One region of the Apibacter sp. B2912 genome, then DNA from elsewhere that is predicted to be linked to it. Evidence: riboswitches for the same ligand, from Rfam matches in the RefSeq annotation. Region 1 holds a riboswitch; the other holds the start of a gene.

Evidence for each region. Region 1 has a riboswitch for cobalamin ahead of GFV01_RS00295 (TonB-dependent receptor). Riboswitches for the same ligand answer to the same signal wherever they lie in the genome.
Region 2: it holds a riboswitch for cobalamin, as region 1 does, so the genes downstream of both, metE (5-methyltetrahydropteroyltriglutamate--homocysteine S-methyltransferase) here and GFV01_RS00295 (TonB-dependent receptor) in region 1, are expected to answer to the same signal.

What each region holds. Positions count from the first base shown of each region.
Region 1 is NZ_WINV01000001.1:58,715-64,106, forward strand. It holds gene GFV01_RS00275 (glycosyltransferase family 2 protein) at 1-300, shown strand, start outside; gene GFV01_RS00280 (glycosyltransferase family 2 protein) at 304-1,335, shown strand; gene GFV01_RS00285 (hypothetical protein) at 1,419-1,655, opposite strand; gene GFV01_RS00290 (MerR family transcriptional regulator) at 1,675-2,007, opposite strand; cobalamin riboswitch at 2,127-2,326, shown strand; gene GFV01_RS00295 (TonB-dependent receptor) at 2,439-4,475, shown strand; gene GFV01_RS00300 (YncE family protein) at 4,472-5,392, shown strand, end outside.
Region 2 is NZ_WINV01000003.1:100,196-105,587, forward strand. It holds gene fbaA (class II fructose-bisphosphate aldolase) at 1-804, shown strand, start outside; gene GFV01_RS06580 (SIMPL domain-containing protein) at 888-1,619, shown strand; gene GFV01_RS06585 (NADH:flavin oxidoreductase) at 1,640-2,740, shown strand; cobalamin riboswitch at 2,863-3,050, shown strand; gene metE (5-methyltetrahydropteroyltriglutamate--homocysteine S-methyltransferase) at 3,242-5,392, shown strand, end outside.

The sequences.
Region 1 (5,392 bases):
TTTATCAATAAAGCCCGTGAATTTTATCGAGAAAGTCTAGATAATGGTAAAGACAGTTATGATAGGTTTAATCCACAATCATTTATTAATATAGAAGATATAGATTTTCCAATTAATAAAAATGATTTGTTATATGCCATGAAAATTTGTTTTTACAGAAAAGATGCAGATCAATTAAAATTTTTAGTAAAAAAATATCGTAACAATTATTCTATTTCAATTAAATATTTACTTTATTTCCTTTTTTCTAAAAATAAATATATTTTTACTTTTTTATATAAATTTTATTCAAAATTATAAACCATGGATATATTAATTAAGTCTTTCAATCGTCCTTTTTACCTTGATAGATGTTTAACTAGCATTCAGAAATATGTTATAGGAGATTATACTATCAAAGTTTTAGATGATGGAACACCTGAAAAGTATCTAAACAAAATAAAAAATAAATATCCATTTATTAAAATTATAAAATCTGAAAATTATAAAGAAAAAGAAGAAGCAATTAAAGAAAATTTAAGCTCAGGAAAAGATATAAATGGTTTTAAAATTCCTACTCAACTTTGGATAAACTCAGTTAAAGAATCAACTCCTTATTTTATAATTACTGAAGAGGATGTTTGGTTTACTAAAAAAATAAATGTAAATGAATTAAATGAAATAATGAATAAAGAAAATATTTCTTTACTCAGACTTGGATGGTTGGGAAATCATAATTTTATAGAATATCATAAATTTGAACAATTTAAAATTAACTCCTACATATCTTCAATTTGTCCAAAACTTATAACGGCACCCTATTTTATTATGAAATCTTTTTTTTATAATAAATATAAATTTTACAGTATATTATATAGATTAAAATTAGCAAATAATAGTACTAGAGCAAAATATTGGATACTTAATTCAATTCTTATGGGAATGTATAAAAAAGAGTATTGGCTTAAAATATGGTATGATATAGATGGTGTTAATGAAAAAAAACAATTGTTAAATGCAGCAATGTATTTTAGAAAAAATAAACATAATAAAAATCTAATCGCTCAAATGAATGAGGAGGTTATGAAAACAACTTTCACTTCATCGGCAACTAATTCTTATCATAAATATGGATTTAATTTCGATGTAAATAAATATAACTATCTAATCAATGAAAAATGGTATAATGATGAATTTGATCCCATGCAAAACTTTCCTAAGGATTTTTCAGAAGATTACATCCTATCATTTTTGAAAAATGATAATAATCAAAAAATAAAACCGGAAGAATGGAAAAAATGGGCAGAAAAATTTAAACATCAATATCGAATTCAAGGTTGTGAAATTGATGATTAAAACAAAATAGATAAATTATAAAAAAATAAGCAGTGATTTAACTGCTTACTTTTTTTAATATCATAAATAAATCTAAGAAGTCATTACTCCTCCTCATCATTTTCGTATTTTTCGATTTCTGCATCGCAAAAATCAAATGCTTGTTGAATCAATGAATTTACTTCATTAGCTACCTCTTCTTCTTCTCCTTCCAAATCGTCGAACCATTCAACCTCTTCTTCTTCTACATTTAATATAAATCTAGGAAACTCTGTATGCACAACAAATAAATCTTCAGGAAAATCCGAATTGTCTGCCATTAAAAACTTAGGTAATTTCATATTGTCTTTATTTAAATTTTTATTCGTCTAATAATTCTTTTAACTTAATTAATTCTGCCTTCACCAACTCTAAACGAGTAATGATTTCAACTTTTTTGGATAAATTTTTTTGTGATTGTAAAACAACTTTTGCTCCTTCTAAGGTATATCCTTTTTCTTTTACTAAATGAAAAATTATTTTAAAATTTTCAATATCTTTTGGGGTAAAAAAACGGTCTCCTTTTTTATTCTTTTTGGGTGAAATACTATCAAATTCTTTTTCCCAAAACCTTATAAGTGAAGTATTAACATTAAAAGCCTGTGCTACTTCACCTATGGAATAATATAATTTTTCAGGAAGTTGTACGTTCATCATTCAAATCTAATGATTTTTTAATTCAACTTACTATAGTTCGTTTAAAAAATTGATCTTTTTTTAGAATTAATTGATACTACCCAAATAATCAATACGGATGCCCTAAAAATATTTATTTATATTTGCCTAAATTTGGTGATTGCTATTTACCGGTAAATAGGCAATCTTAAAAGGGAATTCGGTGAAAATCCGAAACAGGCCCGCTGCTGTAATCTTCTAGTACGTTTTAAGAGATATACCACTGAGGAGTTTCTTTCTTGGGAAGGTTCTTAAAATGAAGTAAGTCAGAATACCTGCCAAATTTAACTATAGTTTTACAAGCTTTCGTGGAACAAGGCTGAAACATTAAAAGCATTTCATATTCACTTTTCCTGTTTACTTTTCCGGAAACTAGTTTACTATATCTGTAATTTAAGATATTCGACTCCATGATGATGAACATCAATCATAAATATAGTGTATTTGCTTTTTTATTAAGCCTGATGAGTCCATTATCTTATTCCCAAGAAAAAAAAGACAGCATTACTGTAACAGAATTACAGGAAATACTGGCAACGGGAAAAAGAAATGATAAAGGAATAATTCCTTTCCAAGAATTGAAAGGAAAAGAATTAGAAAATCGAAACAGCTCTTCGGTAGCTGATGCCGTACGATTATTTTCAGGAATTCAACTTAAAGATTATGGAGGTGTAGGAGGAATGAAAACAGTTAACATTCGAGGAATGGGAAGCGAACACGTAGGTGTATTTTATGATGGAATAGCCATAGGAAATGCTCAAAACGGAATGGTTGATTTAGGAAAATTTTCCATGGATAATTTAGAATCAATATCAGTATACAACGGACAAAAAAGTCAAATATTCCAACCCGCTAAAGATTTCGGCTCTGCCGGAAGTATCTATTTAACCACCAAACGCCCTGTTTTTACGGGTGAAAAAAAAACTAATATAGGCGCTACTTATCGTTCCGGATCATTTCATTTAATTAACACATCCCTCCTATGGGAACAAAAATTATCCTCATTAATTTCATCTTCTCTTACTATGGAATATATTAATTCAGATGGAAAATATAAATTTCAACAAAAGAAAGGTAATTGGGATACTATCGCTGTAAGACAAAATGGTAACATAAGTGCTTTTCGAACAGAAGGAAATTTATTTGGCATCCTACCTCATGGTAAATGGAATCTGAAAGGATATTATTATGATTCAAGCAGAGGAATACCCGGTGCCGTTTTAAAAAATTCGTATAAAAGGTATCAGTTTGCTCAACAATGGGATCGTAATTTATTTTTGCAGGGATCTTTTGAAAAAATAATCAGCACAAAATACAGAATAGCATTAAACGCTAAATATGCTCATGATTTTACCCATTATAAAAATTTAGAAGTTTTTAATGACTCAATTTGGGGAAATAAATTTTCCAACCGTATTAACAATACTTATAAGCAAGATGAACTATATATTTCATCCTCACAACTGGTTACTTTATTTTCTTTTTGGGATATTTCTTTATCTGCAGATTACCAACATAACGGAATGAATGCCGATTTAAAAAATTTTGCTTCTCCTTCGAGAAATACAGAAATGATCGCTTTAGCTACAGCTTTTCATTGGGATAAACTTAAAATTCAAACAAGTGTTTTAGGTACATTTGTGCAAGATAAAACGAAACACATGAACAGCATGGGTACAGCTTCAGACAAAAATGAATTTACCCCCGCTGTTTTCTTAAATTACCAACCTTTACATTCTAAAGATATTAGCATTCATGGTTTTTACAAGAGAATTTTTAGAATGCCAACATTTAATGATTTATACTATACGGATTTTGGAAATTCAAATTTAAAACCGGAATATACTAATCAGTTCGATGCAGGTATTCGTATAAATAAAAACTTTACTTCCGGTAGTTTTACTCATTTTGATTTTACTATTGATGCCTATTATAATACGGTCAAAGATAAAATCATAGCTTATCCTAAAGGACAACAATTTCGTTGGACCATGTTAAATTTTGGTAAAGCACGTATAAAAGGGTTAGACTTATCTTCTAAGACTTCAATAGTAATAAAAAACGTTTTAGTTTCAACCTTTATAACCTATACGTATGAAGATGCACAAAATTTATCTTCTCCTATTTTAAATTATAAAAATCAACTTCCTTATATACCTTGGCACAGTGGGACACTTACTCTAGAGGCTGCTTACAGAGATTGGAATCTAAATTACAGCTTTATGTATACGGGAGAACGGTACAATTCTCCTTCTAATACTTCTGAAAATCATGTAAAAGCTTGGTATACTCATGATATACAACTTTCAAGAGAATTAATTTTTACTCATATCAAATGCAAAGCATCTTTACAAATCAATAATATTTTTAATAAATATTACGACATTGTAGCCAATTATCCCATGCCGGGTAGAAACTATACGATCATCATTAAATTAAACATATGAAAAAACTAGAAACTATGGTAGCAAGGAAATTTTTAGTACCAATTTTAATAATTATTACAGGGTTTATTGTTTCTTGTAGTAATGACGATTCATGGTATGAAGATGATTCAAACATTATATCCCAACCGGATGCCAAAAAAGGGTTATATATTTTGAATGAAGGTAATTATCAACAAAACAACTCTTCTCTATCCTATTTTGATTATGATACAGCTGATTTTTTTAATAACTATTTTACTAAAATCAACCCTGATCAAGGTGGATTGGGCGATACCGGTAATGATTTAAAAATTTATAAGGATAAAATGTATGCCTTAATCAACGGTTCCAATTATGTTGAAATTATGGATGCTAAAACAGCCAAGCATATAGGAAAAATAACAATTCCAAATTGCAGATACATTACATTTAACGGCGACTATGCGTATGTGTCTTCATATGCCGGTTCTACTCCCAACGGACAAGGATATGTTGCCAAAGTTGATATTGCTAACGGCACCATTGTAAATGAAGTTACTGTCGGACGCAATCCGGAAGAAATGACTATTGTAAATAATAAGCTTTATGTTGCTAATTCAGGAGGTTATTATTCTCCGGATTATGACACAACGGTTTCTGTAATTGACATGAACAGTTTTACAAAAATTAACGATATTGAAGTCGGTAAGAACTTACATAGAATACGTAAAGATAAGAATAATCATATATGGGTTACTTCTAGAGGCGATTATGCTAATTTAAAGCCTTTCGTTGCTGTTATTGATCCATCGACTGATCAAGTCATTAATAAACTGGATTTAGCGGTTTCAGACTTCACTTTTTATAAAGAAAAACTTTATTTTTATGGATCGGAATATTCTTCGGGAAAAACTATAAATAATTATGGTATTATAAATATAGATACGCAAAAAGTGATA
Region 2 (5,392 bases), on a different contig from region 1:
CATGTCCATACGTTGGCAGAAGCCTATGGGGCAACTGTAATTTTACATACAGATCATTGTGCAAAAAAACTATTACCTTGGGTTGACGGGTTATTAGATGCATGTGAAGAATTCCATAAAAAAGAAGGAAAAACACTATACTCTTCACACATGCTAGATCTTTCAGAAGAGCCCTTAGATGAAAATTTAGCAATCTCTTCCAAATATTTTGAAAGAATGGCAAAATTAGGAATGACTCTAGAAGTTGAAATAGGGATAACAGGTGGAGAAGAAGACGGAGTTGACAATTCAGATATAGAAAGCTCAAAATTATATACACAACCTGAGGATGTTTATAAAACGTATAAAGCATTAAGCGCAATAAGTCCTAATTTTACTATTGCAGCAGCATTTGGTAATGTACATGGAGTGTATAAACCGGGAAATGTTAAATTAGAGCCTAAAATACTTCACAATTCACAAGAATACGTTCAAAAACAAGTGGGCGGACCTTCAAAACCGATTAATTTTGTATTTCATGGAGGATCAGGTTCTTCCTTGTTAGATATAAGAGAAGCTATAAGCTACGGAGTAGTAAAAATGAATATTGATACAGATTTACAATTCGCTTATACCGAAGGGGCAAGAGATTATGTAGAAAAAAATATTGATTATTTAAGAACTCAAGTAGGAAATCCAACCGGAGATGAAGCACCAAATAAGAAATTTTATGATCCAAGAGTTTGGATGAGAAAATGTGAAGAAGGATTCTCAAAAAGATTGGAAAAAGCTTTTGAAGATTTAAATAATATCAACACATTATAGTAAAAAAATATAAATTTTATTTATAAAAAATGAAAGCACCTTTATTTGAGGTGCTTTTTTTGTATATTTGAAAAAAAAGAGGTATGAAAAATTATCTAATAGTATCAACATTACTAGCATCCATTTCAATCGTTCTTGCTGCATATTTTTTAGGTAATTCTTACCAAAAAAGAAATCAATCCAATACAATAACAGTAAAAGGATTAGGCACAAAAGATTTTGAATCTGATTTAATAGTATGGAAAGCCGATTTTTCTAAGAAAAATCTCGATTTAAAACAAGCTTATGCCGAATTAGATGCAGATAGAAAAAAAGTAAGAGAATATCTGATTTCCAAAGGATTTTCCGATAAAGAAATAGTTTTTTCCTCAGTAGAAATAAGTAAACAATATGATAGTAGATACAATGAAGGAATAAATCAAAATATATTTACGGGGTATGAATTAAATCAAACCATAACCATAGAATCTAAAAATGTGAGAAAAGTAGAAGATCTTTCCCGTCAAATTACAGAATTGATTAATAACGGAGTAGAGCTCTATTCCCGATCGCCTTTATATTACTATACTAAATTATCTGATTTAAAAATACAGATGATTTCAGATGCAACCAAAGATGCAAAAAAAAGAGCAGAAGAAATAGCAATTAACGCCGGTTGTAAATTAGGCAAATTAAAAAATGCCAATCAAGGGGTTTTTCAAATAACTGCTCAAAATTCATCTGAAGATGATTACTCTTGGGGAGGAGCATTTAATGTATCATCCAAGAAAAAAACAGCAAGCATTACCATTCGTTTAGAATATGAAATTAAATAATAACTACGATATAAATTAAAATGGTACATAAATTATTTCAACCGTTTACATCAAAAAAACTGTCATTAAAAAACAGGATAGTCATGGCGCCTATGACCCGATCATTTGCTTATGATGGAATACCCGGTAAACAAATAGCTGATTATTATCAAAGAAGAGCACAGGCCGAAGTGGGCTTAATTATTACAGAAGGAACCGTTGTTCGCAGGGCGGCATCTTCCAATGACCCCAATATACCAGTATTTTATGGAGAACAAGCCTTAGAAGGTTGGAAAAAGGTGGTTGAAGAAGTTCATGCTAAAGGTGGTAAAATAGCTCCGCAACTTTGGCATATGGGAATAATACCGGCCCATAAAAACTGGAAACCATCAGAGCCTTTTGAGGGGCCATCCGGACTTTTAAATCCGGAAACAGAAGGCGGAAAAGAAATGAGCGAAAGTGATATTGAAAATACAATCGAGGCTTTTGCAGAAGCAGCTTACCAAACCAAAAAAATAGGTTTTGATGCTCTGGAATTGCATGGAGCGCACGGATATTTGATCGATCAATTTTTTTGGGATAAGCTTAATAAAAGAAATGATATATGGGGAGGAGCTACCCTGGCCGAAAGGAGTCGTTTTGCCATTGAAGTTGTAAAAGCGGTTCGAAATTCGGTAGGAGAAGATTTTCCTATAATTTTACGCTTATCACAATGGAAACTACATGATTATTCCGCTAAATTGGCAAAGACACCGGAAGAAATGGAAGAATGGTTACTACCGTTATCAGATGCCGGAGTTGATATTTTTCATTGCTCGCAACGAAGATTTTGGGAGCCCGAATTTGAAAATTCCGATTTAAATTTTGCAGGATGGGCAAAAAAAATAACGGGCAAACCTTCCATAAGTGTTGGATCTGTGGGGCTCACCGGAGATTTCTTAGGGGCATTCAAAGGACAAAGTTTTGAGGCTTCTGATAATTTTCTTAACGAATTAAATAGAAGATTAGATGCGGGCGAATTTGATTTAATAGCAGTAGGAAGAGCGCTACTTGCAGATCCTGAATGGGCATTAAAAATTAAAAATGGAAACTTATCTGAGTTTAAAGGATTTTCTAAGGATCAACTTAAAGAATTATACTAATAAAAACATAAAATAGTAGTAAAATAAAAAACAAAAACCAAGTTTTAATTTTTATTTATTTTAATAAAGAAATAAAAGCAAAGGTTTTTTATCTTTGTATATATAAGTTCTTTACTTAATTTCTTTATCAACAAGAATAAGGTGCTGTGTAAAAACGACTTAATAGGGAATCATGTGTGAATCATGAGCTGACGCGCAACTGTAAGTAACCTAAAAAATTTTATCAATAAAAACCATTGCCAATTTAAACGGTGAGAAGGTAGATAAAATGTTATAAGCCAGGAGACCTGCCTGTTCTTAATTGACAATGCTTTCGCGAGTAAAAGCAAGATCACAAAAAATATAATTGGGCTACAAGAAACTTTAAGATCATTAGAATAATTAGTTTACTTGTAAGTCAAAATTGTTTTGAAATTTGATTTTATTTAACAAAGAAAGAGAGCATTGTGAAGTTTAGCAATAAGAGCTTTTTATAATATAATCGTTTAAAAAGTTATAAAAATGCAAACACACAATCTTGGCTATCCGCGTATTGGTAGTGACAGAGAACTTAAAAAAGCCTGTGAAAAATATTGGGCAGGTAAAGCGTCAGTCGAAGAACTGATGATAACAAGTAAAGATATCCGGCACCGAAACTGGGTAACTCAACAAAAATTAGGGATTGATTGGATCCCATCTAATGATTTTTCTTATTACGATCAGGTACTTGATATGTCACTAATGGTCGGAGCTATCCCTAAAAGATATAATAAGGTAATACTGGATAAATCAAATACAGAATTAGACTTATATTTTGCCATGGCCAGAGGACATCAAAAAGAAGGCATTGATATAAAAGCCATGGAAATGACCAAATGGTTTGATACCAATTATCATTATATTGTCCCTGAATTTGAAAGTAATCAGAAATTTTCCTTGTTTTCAACAAAAATTATTGATGAATATTTAGAAGCTAAAAATGCGGGAATCCATACAAAGCCGGTTATAATAGGCCCTGTATCTTATTTGTTGTTGGGAAAAGAAAAAGAGGAAAACTTCAATAAGCTGGATTTACTAAAAAATATTCTTCCTGTCTATATAGAAATCTTAAATAAATTAAAGGCAGAAGGGGTTGAATGGGTGCAGTTTGATGAGCCTTTCTTAGCTTTGGATTTAGATGAAAAAGCGAAAGAATCCTTCCAATATGCCTATAAAGAAATTCATAAACAATTTCCTTATATAAATAAAATACTAACTACCTATTTTGACGGATTGAAAGACAATTTAGCACTTGCTTTTAATCTACCCGTACAAGCATTACATATAGATTTGGCACGTTGTCCGGAACAATTAGATGAAGTTTTAGAAAATATTCCGGAAAAACTTATCCTTTCTTTAGGGATCGTTGATGGAAGAAATATATGGAAAAATGATTTCGAAAAATCTTTGAAACTTATTCAAAAAGCTGTTTCCAAGATTGGTAAAGACCGAATTTTAATAGCTCCTTCTTGTTCACTTCTTCATAGTCCGGTTGACTTGGAATTGGAAACAGATACTAAAGCCCTTTCATCGGAAATTAAAAATTGGTTGGCTTTTGCAAAACAGAAAATCGATGAAGTAGTAACCTTAAAAAAGCTTGCGTCTAAAGAAGATTCCCCGGATTTACAAAAAAAATTACAGGAAAATATAGCGGCTGCAACCAGCAGAAAAACATCAGCTTTAATACATAACGAAAAAGTAAAAGAAAAAATAAGGAATATTGAAAAAGTAGAAGATAAAAGAAATTCCATATTTTCAGAACGAAAGAAAAAACAATCTGAAGCCTTGCAGTTGCCTTTATTTGCAACAACTACGATCGGCTCATTTCCTCAAACATCCGAAGTCAGAAGTTGGAGATCTAAACTAAAAAAAGGATTGATAACACCTTTAGAATATGAAGAGCTGATTAAAAAGGAAATTGAAAAAACAATACGATTCCAAGAAAAAATAGGTATAGATGTATTGGTTCACGGGGAGTTTGAGCGAAACGACATGGTGGAATATTTTGGAGAACAATTAGAAGGAGTTGCATTTTCCAAAAACGGATGGGTACAAAGTTATGGAAGCCGTTGTGTGAAACCACCCATCATTTATGGCGATATATTCAGGCCTAATCCTATGACTGTGAAATGGTCTTCCTATGCACAATCCTTAACAAATAAAAATGTAAAAGGTATGTTGACCGGACCGGTAACTATATTGCAATGGAGTTTTGTACGAGACGATCAACCGAGAAAAGATACCTGTTTCCAAATTGCATTAGCCATTAGAGAAGAAGTAGTAGACTTGGAAAAAGCAGGAATACGAATTATTCAAATAGATGAACCGGCCATAAGAGAAGGGCTGCCGTTACGAAAAAAAGATTGGCAAACCTATTTAGAGTGGGCTATAAAAGCATTTAGAATTGCATCCTGTGGGGTAAAAGATCAAACACAAATTCATACTCATATGTGTTACTCTGAATTTAATGATATCATACAAAACATAGCAGATATGGATGCAGATGTAATTACCATAGAATGCTCTAAATCAGATATGAAGTTGTTAAACATTTTTTCAGAATTTAAATACCCTAACGATATTGGTCCGGGTGTTTATGATATACACTCTCCAAGAATACCGTCCAAAAATGAA